One region of the Streptomyces sp. NPDC059861 genome, then DNA from elsewhere that is predicted to be linked to it. Evidence: riboswitches for the same ligand, from Rfam matches in the RefSeq annotation. Region 1 holds a riboswitch; the other holds the start of a gene.

What was found. Region 1 has a riboswitch for cobalamin ahead of ACFV6X_RS02300 (energy-coupling factor ABC transporter permease). Riboswitches for the same ligand answer to the same signal wherever they lie in the genome.
Positions count from the first base shown of each region.
Region 2: another riboswitch for cobalamin. It lies ahead of ACFV6X_RS13245 (prenyltransferase/squalene oxidase repeat-containing protein); the one in region 1 lies ahead of ACFV6X_RS02300 (energy-coupling factor ABC transporter permease).

Region 1 is NZ_JBHWJQ010000002.1:45,345-54,357, reverse strand. It holds gene ACFV6X_RS02335 (vanadium-dependent haloperoxidase) at 1-554, opposite strand, end outside; gene ligD (non-homologous end-joining DNA ligase) at 598-1,479, opposite strand; gene ACFV6X_RS02325 (Ku protein) at 1,551-2,591, shown strand; gene ACFV6X_RS02320 (hypothetical protein) at 2,718-2,942, shown strand; gene ACFV6X_RS02315 (energy-coupling factor ABC transporter ATP-binding protein) at 2,965-3,819, opposite strand; gene cbiQ (cobalt ECF transporter T component CbiQ) at 3,816-4,565, opposite strand; gene ACFV6X_RS02305 (energy-coupling factor ABC transporter substrate-binding protein) at 4,571-4,930, opposite strand; gene ACFV6X_RS02300 (energy-coupling factor ABC transporter permease) at 4,927-5,634, opposite strand; cobalamin riboswitch at 5,668-5,852, opposite strand; gene ACFV6X_RS02295 (tol-pal system YbgF family protein) at 6,142-7,584, shown strand.
Region 2 is NZ_JBHWJQ010000012.1:31,567-40,579, forward strand. It holds gene ACFV6X_RS13215 (alpha/beta hydrolase family protein) at 1-61, shown strand, start outside; gene ACFV6X_RS13220 (transglycosylase SLT domain-containing protein) at 231-647, opposite strand; gene ACFV6X_RS13225 (ECF transporter S component) at 913-1,806, opposite strand; gene ACFV6X_RS13230 (ABC transporter ATP-binding protein) at 1,803-3,518, opposite strand; gene ACFV6X_RS13235 (energy-coupling factor transporter transmembrane component T) at 3,515-4,774, opposite strand; gene ACFV6X_RS13240 (SCO2322 family protein) at 4,767-5,402, opposite strand; gene ACFV6X_RS13245 (prenyltransferase/squalene oxidase repeat-containing protein) at 5,399-6,619, opposite strand; cobalamin riboswitch at 6,737-6,862, opposite strand; gene ACFV6X_RS13250 (GNAT family N-acetyltransferase) at 6,853-7,587, opposite strand; gene ACFV6X_RS13255 (MBL fold metallo-hydrolase) at 7,720-8,742, opposite strand; gene ACFV6X_RS13260 (aldehyde dehydrogenase) at 8,919-9,013, shown strand, end outside.

The sequences.
Region 1 (9,013 bases):
CGCCACACGCCGGGCGCGGGCGACTTGGTGAAGGCCACCGCCGCTCCGCGTCCGTCCTGCACGCGCAGCTGGACGAGACGGTCGGCGGCCCGCCTGCCGAAGGCGGCGCCCTGCTCCTCGGCCTGCCCGTCGGGGACGTTCTTCAGCGACTTGGTGTAGGCGGCGTCCAGCCGGGCCTTGGACTTCGGGAAGTAGGTCAGCAGCACCCGGTGCGCGGCGGCGGCGGCCGCCGCCTCGGCGGAGGCACCGGCCGGACCTCGCCCGTCCCACTGGTACGGCGCGTACCGGCCCTCGATGCCCACGACGGCGTTGTACACGGCGGCCGAGACGAATCCGAGCCAGACGTTCTGCTCGGGCGCGTACCGCTTGGCGTCGCCGTTGACCGTGGCGACGGCGACCGCGTTCCAGTCGAGGAGTACCTGGGCCCTGGCCGTGTCGGCCGGGGCACGGTGCGGGGCGGCGACCGTGGTGGCGGTCGTGGCGCCCAGGGCGAGCGCGGTCAGGCCGACGACGAGCGTGCGGCGGCGGAGGGTACGGGGGCGGGTCGTTTCCATGCTGGTCCCTTGCTGTGAGGTGCCCGTCGAGGGGCGCTGTGGCTCACGGCAGTGGACTGGCCCGCCCCTCGTCGAGCAGCGGGGCCAGCACATCGCCGTAGTCCTGCACGCGCGGGGCGATGTCGGTCGCCAGGAAGGTGAGTTGGCCGACGTCTCGGCACGCCTCGACTTCCTCCCAGGTCACCGGTGCCGAAACGGTCGGCGTCGCCCGCGCTCGCAGGGTGTAAGGAGTCGCCGTGGTCTTGCGCGCGGCGTTCTGACTCCAGTCGACGAAAACCTTTCCGGGCCGCAGACTCCGCGTCATCCGGTGTACGACCAGTCGGGCCATCGCCCGCTCCGCCTCGACCGCGAGCCCTTTGGCGTACTCCGTCACCCGGTCGGAGGGGGTGGGCCGGACCGCGGCCAGCAGATGCAGCCCCTTCGAGCCGGACGTCTTCGGGTACGCCTCGATCCCGTCCGCCGCCAGCCGATCCCGCAGCCACAGCGCGACCTCGCAGCACTGCACGACGGTCGCCGGCGGCCCCGGGTCGAGGTCGAGGACGATCCGGTCGGCGACACCCGGCGCGGAGATCACCCATTGGTGGGTGTGGAACTCGGCCACCAGGTTCGCCGCCCACATCAGGCTCGGGAGGTCCTGCACCAGCACCATCCGGGCCGGCCCCTCCGAGCGGGGCACCTCGGCGGTGGTGACCCACTCGGGGGTACCCGGCGGCACGTTCTTGGCGAAGAACACCTGCCCGTCGGGTCCGTCGGGATAGCGCAGGAAGGACACCGGCCGATCCCGCAGATGGGGCAGCAGCACGTCGGCGGTCGTCGCGTAGTAGTGCAGCAACTCGCCCTTGGTGAAGCCGGTCGCCGGATGCAGCACCTTCTCCAGATTGCTGAGGGCGACCCGTCGCCCCTCCACCACAGTGATCGGCGTCATACGATGAGAATCACACGAAAACCATGAGAATCGTACTAACCCTTGTGATGCCGACATGAAAGCCCTGAAAGGTGCTGAATGTGCGATCCATATGGAACGGTGCCATCTCGTTCGGCCTGGTCAGCATCCCGATCAAGCTGGTGAACGCCACCGAGAGCCACACGATCTCGTTCCGCCAGATCCACACCGAGGACGGCGGCAGGATCCGCTACCGCAAGTTCTGCGAGCTGGAGGACCGCGAGGTCAGCGGCGCCGAGATCGGCAAGGGGTACGAGGACGCGGACGGCTCCATCATCCCGATCACCGACGAGGACCTGGCCCATCTGCCGCTCCCGACCGCCAGGACGATCGAGATCGTGGCCTTCGTGCCGGGCGACCGGATCGACCCGCTGCAGATGGACGCGGCGTACTACCTCGCGGCGAGCGGCGCCCCCGCCGCCAAGCCCTACACGCTGCTGCGCGAGGCGCTCAAGCGGAGCAACAAGGTCGCCATCGCCAAGTTCGCGCTGCGCGGCCGGGAGCGGCTGGGCATGCTGCGGGTGGTCGGCGACGCCATCGCGATGCACGGGCTGCTGTGGCCGGACGAGGTCCGCGCGCCGGAGGGCGTCGCCCCCGACACCGGTGTCACGGTCCGCGACAAGGAACTCGACCTCGCGGACGCCCTGATGGACACCCTCGGCGAGGTCGACCTGGAGGATCTGCACGACGAGTACCGCGAGGCCGTCGAGGAGGTCATCGCCGCGAAGGCGGCCGGCGAGGCACCCCCCGAGGCGCCGGAACCCGCGGCCGGCGGGAAGGTGCTCGACCTGATGGCGGCCCTGGAGAGCAGTGTCCGCGCGGCGCGGGAGTCCCGCGGCGAGGCACCGGCCGAGGAGGCCGACGTCCACGCGCTCCCGCAGCGCGCGTCCAGCCGCAGCGCACCCAAGGAACCGGCCGGCAAGAAGTCCACGGCGAAGAAGACGGCCGCCAGGAAGACCACCGCGTCCGCGAAGAAGACGGCGTCCAGGTCGGCCCAGGGAACGAAGAAGACGGCGGCGTCGAAGAGCACGGCCAAGAGCACCGCGAAGAAGACGACGGCGAAGAAGACGGCGTCACGCAAGCGTTCGGCGTGACCCGAGCGCGCCGAAGTCGACAGCCGGGTCACAGAGTTCGGGCTGCTGCCGCAGGAGGGCAGGAGGGCAGGAGGGCAGGAGGGCAGGAGGGCGGGAGGGCGGGAGGGCAGGACGCGGGACGAGGTGATGCCCGGTGACGCCTGGTGGGCGGGGATCGGCCCGGTCGACGGCCTGGTCCCGGTGCTGATCGGTGTCGCCGTGGCGGCCTGGGCGTTCCTGGACCTGCGGTGCAGCCCCGGCGGCGAGCACGCCGTCCACCAGGGCGCCAAGGCCGGGGCGATCGGAGCCGTCGTCGCGGGTACGACCCTGCCCGCGCGGCGCGGGCGGCGCGGGGACGCCCAGCAGGACTGAAGGTTCCGGCACGCGGCGGCTCTCAGCCGCGCGGCCCCGCCTGCGCCGCCGCCAACGCCGCCAGCTCCTCCGCCGTGCGCGGACCGGTCGCCGTGCCGTCCAGCAGGCCCTGGCCGCGCAGCAGTTCCGCCGCCGCGACGCCCCACGGCAGGCGCAGGCCCGCCGCCCGCAGGAGTTCCGTGCGCGCCAGGTTCTCGGGCGCGGGGCCGGTGCGGACGCCGGACGGGGTGAGCAGGGCCGCGTCGTCGGCCCAGCGCAGGGCCAGGTCGACGTCGTGGGTGGCCATCACCACCGTCGTGCCGCTCGTACGCAGCCCGTCGAGGGTGGCGAGCAGCCGTTCCTGGCCGTCGGGATCGAGCCCGGCCGTCGGCTCGTCGAGGATCAGCACCCGCGGCCGCATGGCGACGGCACCGGCGATCGCGGTCCGCTTGCGCTGCCCGTACGACAGCAGATGCGTGGGCCGGTCCGCCAGCGCGGTGATGTCCAGCGCCGCCAGCGCCTGAGCCACCCGCGCCCGCACTTCGGAGTCCGGCAGCCCCAGGTTGAGCGGCCCGAAGGAGACGTCCTGCGCCACCGAGGCGGCGAAGAGCTGGTCGTCCGGATCCTGCACCACCAGCTGGACGGTGGTCCGCAACCGGGTCAGCCCCTTCCGGTCGTACGACACCTTGGTGCCGTCCACCGTCAACTCCCCGCCTCGCGGCCTGAGTCCCCCGCTGAGAAGCCGCATCAGCGTGGTCTTGCCGCTGCCGTTGCGGCCGAGCAGCGTGAGCGCGCGCCCCTCGCGCACCTCGAAGTCGAGGCCGCTGAGCACGGCCGGGCCGTCCTCGTAGGCGAACGACGCGCCCCGCAGGGCGACCAGGGGGGCGGCCTCGCTCATGACAGCGGCCTTTCGAGTACGAAGGTGAGGGCGGCCAGCGCCGCGAGCAGCGCGACGCTCACGGCCGTGAACGGCACGGAGACGCGGGCCTCGGGCACCAGGACGCGCAGGGTGCCGTCGTAGCCGCGCCCGGCGAGCCCGGTCTGAAGGCGCGTCGCCCGGTCGAAGGCGCGCACGAAGGCGGTGGCGCCCAGCCCGGCCAGCGACCGCCACCGGGCGGCGCGCGTGGTGTGCCCGAGCCGGGCCGCCTGCGCGTCGCGGATCCGGCGTACGGAGTCGAGGAGCAGGAAGCTCATGCGGTACGTCACCAGGGCCACGTCGACGACGGGCGCGGGGACGCCGGCCCGGACCAGGCGGGGCAGCAGGTCGGACATCGGGGTGGTGAACGCGAACAGCAGCACGCCGAGGGAGGCCGCCGAGGTGCGCAGCAGCAGCTCCCCGGCACGCACCGCGCCGCCCTCGGCGACACCGACGAACCCGTCCGGGCCGCCGACCCGCACCAGCAACGGCAGCGCGCCGGTGACACAGAAGCCCAGCGGCACGCGGTACGCGAGCCAGAGCCGCCGCCCGGGCACGCCCGCCGGCCCGAGCAGCACGGCCAGCGCCGTCACCAGCACCAGCGCGGCCCCCGGCCAGGGCGGCAACGAGATCGCGAGCACCGTGAGTCCCAGCCCCAGCACGGCCTTGTCCACGGGATGGCGGCGGCGCCAGCGACTGCTGTGCGCCGCCGCGTCGATCGGCAGCACGAGGCTCAGGCCCCTTCGGCTCCGTCGGGCTCGGGCACCCGCACCCCGCCCCGCTGCTCCCTGGCCCGGGCCTCACCCTGACGACGCCCCCGCCGGACCCCGAAGTAGTACGCGAGCGCGCCCGCGCCGACCGCCGCCTGAAGGGCGAACAGCCCGGACTCGATCTCACCGGACGGCGGCTCGTACAGCGGCGAGAACCAGGGCTCGTAGTCCGGGTCCAGCTCGGTGATCGCCGTCTCCGCCTCGGAGTCGGCGCCGGTGAACGGCTCCTCCTTGTGGTCGCCGAGCCCGAACACCAGGGGCAGCACCGCGAGGGCGGCTACGGCGAGCAGCAGCAGGAGGTTGATCCTCGTGTTGCGCTTCATCGGGCCACCGCCTCGGTACCGCTGTTCTCGCTGCCGGTCTTCTTGGTGAGCAGCACGCCCAGCCGGGTCAGTTCACCCTTGCTGGACTGGACGAGCAGCCGCATCACCAGCACCGTGAGCAGCCCCTCGCTCACCGCGAGCGGGATCTGCGTGACCGCGAAGATGGAGCCGAACTTGCCCAGCGCGCCCAGAAATCCGCTGCTCGGGTCGGGGAAGGCGAGCGCCAGCTGGACGCTGGTGACGCAGTACGTGGACAGGTCGGCGACGAACGCGCCGAAGAACACGGCGACCATCAGCGGCACGTCGTACCGCCGCAGCAGCCGGTAGATGCCGTACCCGGCCCAGGGGCCGACGATCGCCATCGAGAAGACGTTGGCGCCGAGCGTGGTCAGCCCGCCGTGCGCCAGCAACAGCGCCTGGAACAGCAGGGTGATGGTGCCCAGCACCGCCATGACCGGCGGCCGGAACAGGATGGCGCCCAGTCCCGTGCCGGTGGGATGCGAGCAGCTTCCGGTCACGGACGGCAGTTTCAGCGCCGACAGGACGAAGGTGAAGGCGCCCGAGGCGCCGAGGAGCAGGGTGCTCTCGGGATGTTCCCTGACCTCACGGGTGAGGGAGCGGACTCCGTGGACGACGAACGGCGCGGACGCGGCACCCCAGGCGATCGCGTGCGCCGGAGGCAGAAAACCCTCGGCTATGTGCATGGCTTCAGCAGACCCTCTCCAGCACCTCGTGGATGGTGTACAACGTGCCTCGGCCGGTCTCCTGGCTGACGGGTGACACCGCCCGTGCTCCGCCTTCCCGGGTCACTAGGACCCAGTGGCTGCCCATGAGGGCCGGAGCCGGACTTCCCGATCACAGTGGCGAGGGCCGCACCGGTATCGCACCGGATTTCCCGTTCACCAAGGCGTGGTGACAGTAGTGCGCCCGCGGGGGTGGTGACAAGCGGCGCATCGGGGGCGCGAAGGCGCTGGTCACGCGGCGCACCGAGGTGGCGCGAGACGCCGGCGTCCCTGGTCGCCGGTGGGTTCGGGACCCCTCCCGGCGGGGGCACCGTAGAAAGGGCGTGCCGAATCGCTGGACAGCAACGGCAAAGAGACATAAGTGAGTTGAGAGGCCGTAGCCGGCCGGGGGGCACGCCGAAGCCGGGGTCCGGTGACTTCGGCACCGAAGGCTGCTTTCAGAACCATTCACACCAGGGGGAGAGCACGATGGACGAACCGACCTACACCATGCCCTTCGCACCGCCGCCCGAGCCGCCCAGGCCGCCCGGGCCGCCCCGCCCACAGCACCACGACCCCCTGGCCGCCGCCCTCGGCAACGCCTCCCTGCTCGGCGTCGGCTACTGGCTCCTCGGGCGGCGCGCTCTCGCCGCACTGGCGCTGCTGGGCACGGTCGTTCTCGTCTCCGTGCTCGCCTCCACCGCCGCGTGGGGGTACGAGATCGCCGCGCTGGTGTGGTGGGTCGCGGTCGTCGCCCACGGATGGTTCCTGGCGAGCCGCGGCACCCCGCGCGTCGTGTCCCGCGGGCAGCGCCTGATCGCGCTCTGCGTCACCGTGCCGGTGCTGCTGGCGGTGGGACTCCTGCGGTACGACGCCGTGCGCATCGGGCAGGACGTCACCGAGGCCCGCGACAAGGGCGACTGCGCCGGGGTGTTCCGCGCCCAGGACGAGGTGTGGGCCGGGCACCGCGTGGCCGGCGCCACGGTCAGCGCCCGGGGCGACGAGGTGGTCGAGGACTGCCGGAACCTGGGGACGGCCGAGGTGCTGCTGGACAGAGGCCTCGGCAACGACACCGACGCGCTGGAGCAGGGCTTCGGCATCCTCACCTCGGTGCTCCGCGAACCCGGCAACGAGCGGACCGTCCGCGCGGTCCTGGACGGCTTCCTCGACGGTCTGCCCACGGACAACCCCTGCGGCACCGTCGGCGTCACCGAATGGCTGCGCGACCGCGAGCCGACCCGCGACCAGCTCGACCGCTCCGCGGGCACCGCCAACCGCGTCGCGCCCGCCGCGCTCGTCGCATGCGGTGACAGCTTGATGCAGGGCAGCGACTGGCAGGCCGCCAAGGCGCAGTACCGGCAGCTGCTCGACGAGTATCCCGACGACAGCCTCGGGAGCCGGGCCCGCACCGGCGTCACCAAGGCCACGCAGGCCATCGAGCTGGACAACGTCCGCTCCCTGCTGTCCGGCACGGAGGACGAACAGCCCGAGTACTGCTCCAAGCCGGCCAGGTACAGCGCCGCCAAGCCCATGGGCAAGGGCACCAACCGCGCGCTGTACTTCGGCAACACGGAGTACACGAACCAGCTCCCCGGCAACTGGAAGGCCACCGACGCCGCCCGCGCGGCGGCGGTCGTCTGCGTGGGCGAGCCGGAGTTCGGGACCTCCGTCCAGACGTGCCCGTACCAGGGCCGGAACTCCGGCGCCATCACCTACGTGACCTTTCACAAGATCGCGATCCCGGTGCGGGTCTACGAGGTGCGCACCGGCAAGCTCGTCTCCCGGCGCACGGTCCAGATCAGCGGATCGAGCTGCCCGGCGGTCCTCTCGTACTTCTCCTACGGCGACGACGACACCCCGCCGAGGGACCGGTACGTCACCGACTCCCGGTCCGACGTGCGCAACGCGTTCAGGCCACTGACCAACCGGTGACCGGCGGCGCGGGGGACGGGCCCTGACAGTGGTCCATGCCCGCGCCGCAGCGGGGGCAGCCGTGGTCGGCCGCCTGGGGCACGCCCCGGCCGAGCTCGGCTGCCCCACGTGGTCCATGCGGCGGCTCTCGCCGCAACGCGGGCGGGTGAGACCGAGGGTGGTGTCACAGCCGGCGTACACCTTGCAGTCCCCGCGGGCCCGGAGCCCGGCGAGTTCGCCCGTGTCCGTCAGCTTGCCCAGGTGGGACTCCCACCGCTTGCCGCACTCCGCGCACGACCGCACCCCGGGGCCCGGTGCCGAGGCCGGCACCTGGCTCTCCGAGATGATGACGACCGGCCGGCCCCCGGCCGACGCCCCCACTCGGCGGTGCGACCACCCGGGCGTCCGGCCCACACCTCGCTCCTCACCCGACGTCCAGCAATGGTGGCGGAGTGTACTCAACGGCCGTTGCCGCCAGGCGACTTCGGCCACACCGGCACAGGATCGCCGCAGGGCGCCCCGATTACCCCCTGGTAATGCCTGACTATCGCTGATTTCCCGGCACTTGAGGCCGACGTACTAGGCCGTCGCCTCGCGGCCCGCGACGTCAGTCCCCGGCCGCGACAGCTTGGGTGGTGAGAAGCGCCCCGTTCGCCTCGCCTCCGGCCCGATGCGCGCACCGACCGTCCCGGACCTCACCCGCAGGGCAGCCGCCCCGATCCGGCGCGGAACTCCGGCAAGGAGCCGCGTGCGGCGGCATCGCTCGCCCTGCCCCGCAGCAAGATCGTCGAACGCGGCGGAAAACAAGGGTCTTCCGTTTCGGTAAGCGGAGGCGTAGGTTCCGTGTACCCCGCGCGGCGCCTTCACAGGCTGGCCCGCCAGTTCCGGACGGCGGGCCGCGCGGGGGCCAGACCAACACCGTCTCGGCCGCGCTCGCCGCAGGGCGCTCGCTGCCGGAGCGGTCAGCTGCGGGAGACCCCGTGGTGGTGGCTTCGAACCCCGGGAGCGCAGGCGGCTCGGGACCGCCCGCCCGGTGCGGTCGTACACCGGCCGTGCACCGGCCGTGCACCGGCCGAGTGCCGCCGCGGTACGGCGGATGGGGGAGGGCGTCGGCCGCGGGCAGCCACCGCCGGTCGATCCGCTGGAACCGGCCCAGGGACCGCCCGCCACCGCCACGAAGAAGTCCGTGATCGGCACGGCCACGCCCAGCAGCGGATGCGGGAGCCACGATGCCCCACGGCAGACGTGGAGCGCGCACACGGGTGACGGAGGATCAGTCATCACGTCGGGGCGGCCCTGAGGCCGACGGCGGGGGTGGGACCGCTCACTGCGCAGGCACGATGCCGAACCGGCTGCCGCGGGGGTACCGGCCGGACAGCCCGCAGCCATTCGTGGCCGATGGAGCCTCAGAACCCCTGGATGGACTTCCCGATGAGCGCCGCGGGAGAAG
Region 2 (9,013 bases), on a different contig from region 1:
CATGACCGCCGCCCAGGAGAAGGCGTGGAGCCGCGTCGAGGGCGTGGGCATCGCCCCCTGACGCGGCCCTGGAGCCCCGCGGCCCGGGGGGGGGGGGGGCCCCCCGCCGCTTGGGGGGCTGGGTTCTCAGCACCAGCCGATGCTGTGGGTTCCAGGGAGCCGGCTGCGCGCGCCGGTGGCCGGCTGTGGCGGCTGTGCGGGCCCGAGGGAGGGGCTGAGGAGGGGTCGGCTCAGTACCAGCCGTTGGACTGCCAGAAGTTCCAGGCGCCGACCGGGCTGCCGTAGCGGGACTTCATGTAGTCCAGGCCCCACTCGATCTGGGTCTGGGCGTTGGTCTTCCAGTCCGAACCGGCGGTGGCCATCTTGTTGCCGGGCAGGGCCTGGACCAGGCCGTAGGCGCCGGAGGACGCGTTGGTGGCGTCGACGTCCCAGCCGCTCTCGTGCTCGACGATCTTGCTGAAGGCGTTGTACTGGGCGGCGTCCGGGATCATCTTCTTCGCGATCGCCTGGGCCTGGGAGGGGGAGGCGGCCGGCGCGGCGTGGGCCGGGGCGGCGGAGAGCGCCATGCCCGCGGCGGCAGCGGCGACGACGGCGCCGGTGAGGGCCTTCTTGGGGGCGGCGATGCGGCGGAGGACGGAGAGGGACACGGGCGAAGCCTTTCCTCGGGGACGGGGGGTGCCGCGACACACCGGAACCACGCGACACGCGGTGGAGGTGTGCGTCGGCGCCGAGGCCCAGGGGGCTTGTCGGCGCCTTGCGACGTCGTCCAGAGAAGCAGCCGAGCGAAGTGTCCGCAATGACCGCTTTTACTAGTTGCGACCGCATCCGAGGCAAAGGTCCCTCGTGTGACGTGGCTCTCAATCCCCAGGTCAGGGGCCCTGATGCCGCGTACATGACAGGCCTGCGGATCTACTACCGCGGTTCGTTGGTGACGTGCGTCATGTGGGGTGCTTCACCGCCCGTGTGACCGTCCGTGCGCGGGCTCTCACCCTGCGATGACGACGGGGGAGGGGCGAATGTGACCGGCGTCTCGAAGGCGGCGCGGCGCGTGGCCCGGCGCAGTGCCCTGAGGACCGCCGGGCCGAGCGTGACGGTGAGGACGACCGTGACGACCGCCCGGCCCAGGTCCCAGCCGAGGGAGGTGGCCAGGCAGTACGCCAGGAACCGGGCCAGGTTGGCGGGGACCGGCGCGTCCGGGTCGAAGGCGATGTTCGAGGCCAGCGCGCCCATGAAGGGCCAGCCCGCGAGGTTCATGATCGTGCCGTAGGCGAAGGCCGCCAGGAAGCCGTAGCAGGCCAGGAGCAGCAGCTCGGCGCGGCCCCGCAGCCGGTCCGGCGCCGGGAGCAGGCCCGCGGCCATCGTGAACCAGCCCATCGCCAGCATCTGGAACGGCATCCACGGGCCCACCCCGCCCGTGAGCAGGGCCGACGCGAACATGGTGATCCCCCCGAGCACGAACCCGAAGCCCGGCCCGAGCACGCGTCCGCTCAGCACCATCAGGAAGAACATCGGCTCGATGCCCGCCGTACCGGCGCCGATGGGCCGAAGCGCCGCCCCCGTCGCCGCCAGCACACCGAGCATGGCCACGGCCTTCGGACCGAGCCCCGACTCCGAGATCGTCGCCGCCACCACTCCTATGAGGAGGACCAGCAGACCCGCGAACAGCCACGGCGCGTCCTGGGCGTGCGCGGCCACCTGGGAGGTGGGCGGCGCGAGGAACGGCCAGAAGAAGGCGGCGCCACCGACCGCGCTGGTGAAAGTGAGGGCGACGAGGGAACGGGGGCCGAGGCGGACGGGACCGGTCATGACAGCGCCTCCCTCACCTGGGGCACCGTGAGCCACCGCTGCGGGGCGAGGATCTTGGTGACCTGCGGGGCGAAGGAAGGGGACGAGACGACCACGTCCGCCGTCGGGCCGTCCGCGATCACCTCGCCCTCGGCCAGCAGGACCACCCGGTGGGCCAGCTCGGCGGCCAGCTCCACGTCGTGCGTGGCCAGGACGACCGCGTGCCCCTCGGCGGCCAGCCCCCGCACCAGCGTGACCAGACGGGACTTCGCCGCGTAGTCCAGGCCCCGGGTCGGTTCGTCCAGGAGCAGCAGCGGCGGGCGGGCGGTGAGGACGACCGCCAGCGCGAGCGTGAGGCGCTGGCCCTCCGAGAGGTCGCGCGGGTGCGCGCCGTCGGTGATTCCGGGAAGCAGCTCCGACACCAGCGCCCGGCAGGTGCCGGGCTCGGCGCCCGCGTCGGCGTCGGCCGCCGCGCACTCGGCGGCGACCGTCTCGGCGTAGAGCAGGTCGCGTGGCTCCTGCGGCACGAGGCCGACCCGGCGTACGAGTTCGGGGGGCGGGGTGCGGTGCGGGGTCGCGTCGCCCACGCGGACGCTTCCGGAAGACGGCTGGACGAGACCCACCAGGGTGCTGAGCAGCGTGGACTTTCCGGCGCCGTTGCGGCCCATGAGGGCGATGGTCTCGCCGGGGGAGACGGTCAGGTCGATGTGGCGCAGGGCGGGGACGCGGCCGCGGGTGACGGCGAGGGCTTGTACTTCGGCGGCGTACGGCGAGGCCGGAGGGGCGAGAGGGCGTCTGCGCCGGAACCGCCGGTGAGGGGCGCCCCAGGTCTCGGGGGGTGCGGATCGATCGCGGGTGCGGGTCCCGTGTGGCTGGTCACGCGGTTCCCCGCGCCCCCGGGAGGCGACGGTGTCCCGTCCCTCAAGTTGTCGGCGCAGGTCCGCGGCCCGTCTCCGGGCGTCCCGGACCGTGAGAGGGAGGGGGGACCATCCCGCCAGGCGGCCGAGGTCCACGACCGGCGGGTACACCGGGGACACGGCCATCATCTCGGCCGGGGTGCCCAGGAGTGGGGCCGCTCCCGGAGCCGGGAGGAGGGCGACCTGGTCGGCGTACTGGACGACGCGCTCCAGGCGGTGCTCGGCCATCAGGACCGTCGTCCCGAGGTCGTGCACGAGGCGCTGGAGGACGGCGAGTACCTCCTCGGCGGCGGCCGGGTCGAGCGCGGAGGTCGGCTCGTCCAGGACGAGCACGCTCGGGTGCGGGGTGAGGACCGAGCCGATCGCGACGCGCTGCCGCTGGCCGCCGGAGAGGGTGGCGATCGGGCGGTGGCGCAGATCGGCGAGACCGAGCAGGTCGAGGGTCTCCTCGACGCGGCGGCGCATCACGTCCGGGGCGAGGCCCAGCGACTCCATGCCGTAGGCGAGTTCGTCCTCGACCGTGTCCGTGACGAAGTGCGCGAGGGGGTCCTGGCCGACCGTGCCCACGACGTCGGCGAGTTCGCGCGGCTTGTGGGTGCGGGTGTCGCGGCCGGCGACCGTGACCCGGCCGCGCAGGGTGCCGCCCGTGAAGTGCGGGACCAGGCCGCTGACCGCGCCGAGAAGGGTGGACTTGCCGACCCCGGACGGGCCGACGAGCAGGACGAGTTCGCCTTCCGGGACCTCGAAGTCCACGCCCTGGACAGTGGGTTCGGCCGCTCGGTCGTAGGTCACGGAGACGTCCTCGAAGCGGATCATGAGGGCTTCTCCTCGGATTCCTCAGGAGCGGGTCGTGCCGATGTGGGCGGCTCGGGAGCGGGGGTGACGAACACCGGGAGCAGGCCAAGGAGTACGGCCGCGGCGGGCAGGAGCGGCAGGGTGGGGGGGACCAGCGGGATCACGCCCGGGTGCAGGGCCGCGGGGTCGGCGGAGGCCGCGAGGGTCAGCAGGACGGCGACCGCGACGCCGGAGGCGGCGACCAGGCAGGAACGGGCGTTCCAGGTGTCGGGGCGGTAGCGGGTGCGGGGGGTGCGACGGCCGCCCAGCCAGAGGCCGGCGAGCGCGGCGGCGAGACCGGCGAGCAGGACGGGCAGGCCGTAGGTGCCGCCTTCCGCGGTGAGCAGTCCGTACGTTCCGGCGCAGACGCCGAGCAGACCGGTGAGCGTGAGGGCGGCGGTCGTACGGCGGACGGCGGGCGGCACCCGCGCGGTACGGCCGTAGCCGCGGGCGTCCATGGCGGCGGCGAGGGCGACGGAGCGTTCGAGGGCGCCTTCGAGGACGGGGAGGCCCACCTGGAGCAGGCCCCGCAGGCCCTTGTCCGGGCGGCCGCGCAGACGGCGGGCGGCGCGCAGGCGCTGGGCGTCGGCGATGAGGTGCGGGGCGAAGGTGAGCGCCACGACAACGGCCACCCCCATCTCGTAGAGCGCGCCCGGGAGGGACTTGAGGAGGCGGGTGGGGCTGGCGAGGGCGTTGGCCGAGCCGACGCAGATCAGGAGGGTGGCCAGTTTCAGGCCGTCGTACAGGGCGAAGACGAGGGTCTCGGCGGTGACCCGGCCACCCAGGCGGATGCCCTGCGCCCAGGCCGGTAGGGGGACTTCGGGGAGGGTGAGAAGGGTGTGGGAGCCGGGGAGCGGGGAGCCGAGGGTGACGGCGAAGAGAAGACGGACGAACAGCACGGCGAGGGCGAGCTTGACGAAGGCGCCGTAGGAGCGGGCCCAAGGGGTGTGGGGGCGGCGAGTGGTGACGACGTAGGCCGAGACCGTGACGAGGAGGGCGAGGAGGAGGGGGTTGGTGGTGCGGGTGGCCGCGGTGCCCAGGGCCAGGGACCAGAGCCACCAGGCACCGGGGTGGACGGGTACGGAGTGCCGGCGTCGGGGGGTGGGGTGGACGTGCAGGCAGTGCCGGCGCCGGGGGGTGGGGTGGACGTGCAGGGAGTGCCGGCGCCGAGGGGCGGGGACGCCCACCCGCGCCGGCGGGATGCCCCGCCCGTCCGCCCCCGAGCCCGTGTCAGCCATGTCTGTGCCGGCGGGCCTGCCAGCCGGCTGCCGCGCCCAGTACCGCCACCGCCGCCACCCCGGCGACGATGCCAAGCGACGGGCCGCCGCCGCTCTCGTCCTCCGATGCCCGCGACGCCTTCCTCTCCGACGAGACCTGCTCCCCGCAGCCCCTCTCCGGATAGCCGCCGATCGCGCACAACAGGGCGTTGGCGTCGTAGCGCAGAGGCTTGGCGACCGCCGCCAGGGCGTCCGCCGTCGTCGCGTCCGGGGCGAGCCGGGCGCAGGCCGTGCGGGACGCGGGCGGGGTCTCGCCGGAGGGAGCGTCCGACGCCGTGCCGAAGTCGATGACCAGGGCCACCCGCTTCAGACCGTCCCGCGCGGGGGTGCCGGCGCAGATCGTCGTGAAGCCGGCCTCGCCGCGCGGCTGGGAGGCGTCCTGGGAGTCCTCGCTGACGGCGAAGCGGAAGCCCTGGACGGAGCGGTCGGCGGGGCGGGCGGTGGAGGGACCCTGGGTGGCGTACGTCCACGCCTTGCCCTCGCGCTCCCAGAACGACCAGTAGCGGTAGCCGGTGGCCTGGGCCGGGCCCGTACCGCCCGCCAGGGCGATCAGGAGGGCGGTGAGCAGGAGCGCCGCACGGCGGGTCACGGCTGCTGCTTCCGGTTCCGGCCGCTGAGCAGGAAGCCGATGCCGACACCGGCGACCAGGCAGACACCGACGTACCACCAGACACCGAAGCCGTCCTCCGACTCGGACTTGGCGTCGCTGTCCGCGGCGGCGGTCTGCTTCGCGGCCTGCGGGGCGGGCCCCGACGCGCCCAGCAGCCGCACGAGGTCCGTGCCGCCGAAGTCGCGCGGGTCGGCGCCGGCCGCGTGCGCGGCGAGGATCAGCTGGGCGTGGGCGGCGGGGCCGCTCTGCCTGGCCCACGTGGTGGCGTTCCGCTCGAGCCACTTGAGCGGCCCGGCCGCCTGTGCGGCGCCGCCCTGGGCGGCGAGGGCCACGACGGCGTCGGCGGTGTTGCCGTAGTCGGGCTGGTCCTCGGCACCGGCGAGCGCCGACATGAGGTGGCCGTCCGCGGCGAGGGCGTCGGCGAGGTAGGAGGCGCCGTTCGCGGCGGCCTGCTCGGGCGTGAGGTCGTCGCCGTCGGTGCAGGAGGGCGCGGCCCCGGTGCCGGCGGCCTCGGCGGTCAGGCCCTTGCCGAGCGCGCCCAGCACACCGGCCGCGGTGGCGTCCGCGTTGGCGGCGAGGGCACCCTTCTCGTCGGGCTGGTAGGCGAAGGCGCCGGCGCCCTTGCCGTCGTCGCACGGTATGGCGAACGCGAGCAGGGCGTCGTAGGCGGACCTGCCGCCCTTGACGACGTTCTTCGGCTTTTCGCCGGCGGCGGAGAGGGCGCCTATCACGAGGGAGGTCGAGTTGGCGTCGCTGGGGCTGCCGGCGGTGTAGCCCCAGCCGCCGTCCTTGTTCTGCGCGGACTTCAGCCACGTGACGGCCTTGCCGGTGACGGCGTCGTGCCCGCCGAGCGCGGCGAGCGCCTGCACGGCGGCGGAGGTCATGTTGGTGTCGACCGGCGTCTTGGCGTCGCAGGCCTTGGCGGTGTCGGCGCGGTACGGCGCGAACGCGCCGTCGGCGCACTGCTGTCCGGCGAGCCAGTCCACGGCCGAGGCGGCGGGCCGCACGCCGACGGCGTCCTGGGCGAGCAGGGCGAGCGACTGGCGCCACACGCCGTCGTAGGTCGGGTCGCCCGTGCCGTACAGGCCCGAGGGCAGCGACGGCGAGGGGCTCGCGGCGTGGGCGACCGGGGTCGCGGCGGCACCGATCACTGCGGTGACGGCCAGGGCCGCTGCGCTGCGGCGGACGACATTCATGATCGGCGGGTGCCTCTCCCTGCGGGGGAGCCGCGCAGCACGGGCAACCCCCGGGCGGCTCGGCTCCGTATACCTCGACGGTGCCGTACACCGGCCGGTTGCCGGTGCACTTGAGCCGGTCACGCTTCCGTGCGGGGCGGTCCGGCTCACAGCCTCGGCTGCTCACGGTTGCGGGTCAGCGCCGGATTTGCACCGGCTTTCCCCCGTACGGGTGTGATGACGACCGGGCCACTCTACCCGCCCGTAGCCGAACCCCCCGTGGGGCGCCGGTCACACCCGGCCGGGCCTAGGCCCGGGTCTGACCAGGCCGCCGCACGGCAGCGGCCGACCGGGCCGGACTCGTGGCGGAACCAGGTCGAGTCGATCTCGCGGCCGTCGCGCAAGGTGTGCCGGGGCGGCCCCTCGGCCGGGACGAAGCCCGCCCGCGTGAGGGCGCCCCGGCTGGCCGCGTTGGTCGCCTCGGTCCCCGCGTGGACGGTGTCCATGCCGAAGTGGGCGTGGCCGAGCAGCGCGCCCGCGTGGAACAGTTCCGCGCCGAGACCCAGGCCACGGGCGTGAGGGGCGAGCCAGCCGCCCGTCTGGCCGTCGGCGTGGTTCAACTGGAGGGCTCCCGCGTAACGGCCGTCGTCCCGGCGTACCGCCACCAGGACCGTGACGTCCGCCCCGGGGTCGAGTTCGAAGGTCGCGAGCAGCTCCCGTGGGAGCCTCCGGTCGCTGTCGCCCGGGCGCATGCGCACCAGCGTCTCGCGGAGCCGGATGTCGGCCACGATCTCCTCGTCCCGCAGCCCGAGCCACCGCTGGGCCCCGCCGTCCGACCCGGTCGCGATCGCGGCCACCAGGTCCAGTTGCGTCGCCGGCGTGTGGAGCAGCAGACGTTCGGTGTGCACCGTGTGCCGGCCGAGCGCGCACGGCGCCGGCACGGCGGGCGCCGGAACGGCCCTGCGGCGCCGTAGTCGCGGCCACGCCATGCGAACTCCCGTGGAGGACAAGGGATGAGAGAAGGGGTCAGGACGTACGAGCGGCGGTGGCCGCCGTCGTCCGGGGACCGGGCCGAATCTACCGGAGGTCCGGCCCGGGCTCGTCCCGGTGCCGCGAAGGCCTCAGACCGCCACGTACGTGACCGGATCGCTCCCCGGCACCGCCTCCGCCCGCCCCAGCTTCACCAGGCGGCGCAGATGGGCCTCCGCCTCCGAGACGGCGATGTTGCGGGAACCGTAGGGGATATGGGCCCAGGGGCGGTTCCAGTCCATGCGCTCGGCGAGCTGCCAGGGGGTGAGGGGCTCGGTCAGGAGCACCAGCAGACCGGTGAGACGCGCCTCGTGATGGGTGAGCAACTCGGCCACCCGGGCAGGGGCGTCGGTGAAGGCGTGCTGGTGCGCCGGGAGGACCTCGGCGGGCCCGAGGCGGGCGACGCGCTCCAGGGAGGCCAGGTAGTCGCCGAGCGGATCGGTGACGGTCGTGTCGTCCGGGTCCTCGTACAGGCCGATGTGCGGGGTGATCCCGGGCAGCACGTGGTCGCCGGAGAACAGGCGGCCGTGGCCCGGGAGCCGGGCGGGGTGCTCCTCCTCCAGGTGCAGGCAGACATGGCCCGGCGTGTGGCCCGGCGTCCAGATCGCGCGCAGCCGGCGGCCGGGGAGGTCGAGCAGCTCGCCGGGGACGATCTCGCGGTCGGGGAGGGCGGGGGAGAGGCCGGGGAGGCGGCCGCGGGCGGCGCGCAGGGGGGCGATGTGGGCCTCGGGGGCGCCGGCCGCGGTGAGTTTGTCCGCCATGTACGAGAACCAGTGCTCGGGACGGGCCTCGTGTGTGCGGCGTACCACCGCCGCGTCCGCCGCGTGCATCGCGATCCACGCCCCCGACGCCTCCCGCACCCGGCCCGACAGGCCGTGGTGGTCGGGGTGGTGGTGGGTGACGACCACGCCGTGCACCTCGGCGGCCGAGGTGCCGCACGCCGCGAGCCCCGCGGCGAGGGCGTCCCAGGACGCCGGGTCGTCCCAGCCGGTGTCGATCAGCACCGGGCCGGCGTCCGTGTCGACGACGTGCACGAGGGTGTGGCCGAGGGGATTGTCCGGGATGGGGACTTTCAGGGACCGTACGCCGCCACCGTGGTCGTGCACCTGCGTCATGGGTTCCCCCGATCGCCACCGTGCGGTCACTATAACTAGAACACGTTTCCATGGGAGCCCGAGTCACCGGTTCCGGGCCGTGGACTCCTCCGGGGCGAGCTGGTATCAGTCTTCGTAGTCCGCATACCTGATGGAGCGTCAAGGGCGCGGCGTCGGGGATCAGGGAGGCAGTCGCCATGACGGAGCTCGTGGAACACGGACAGCTGTTCATCGGCGGGGAGTTGACCGATCCCCTCGGCAAGGACGTCATCGAGGTGATCTCCCCGCACAC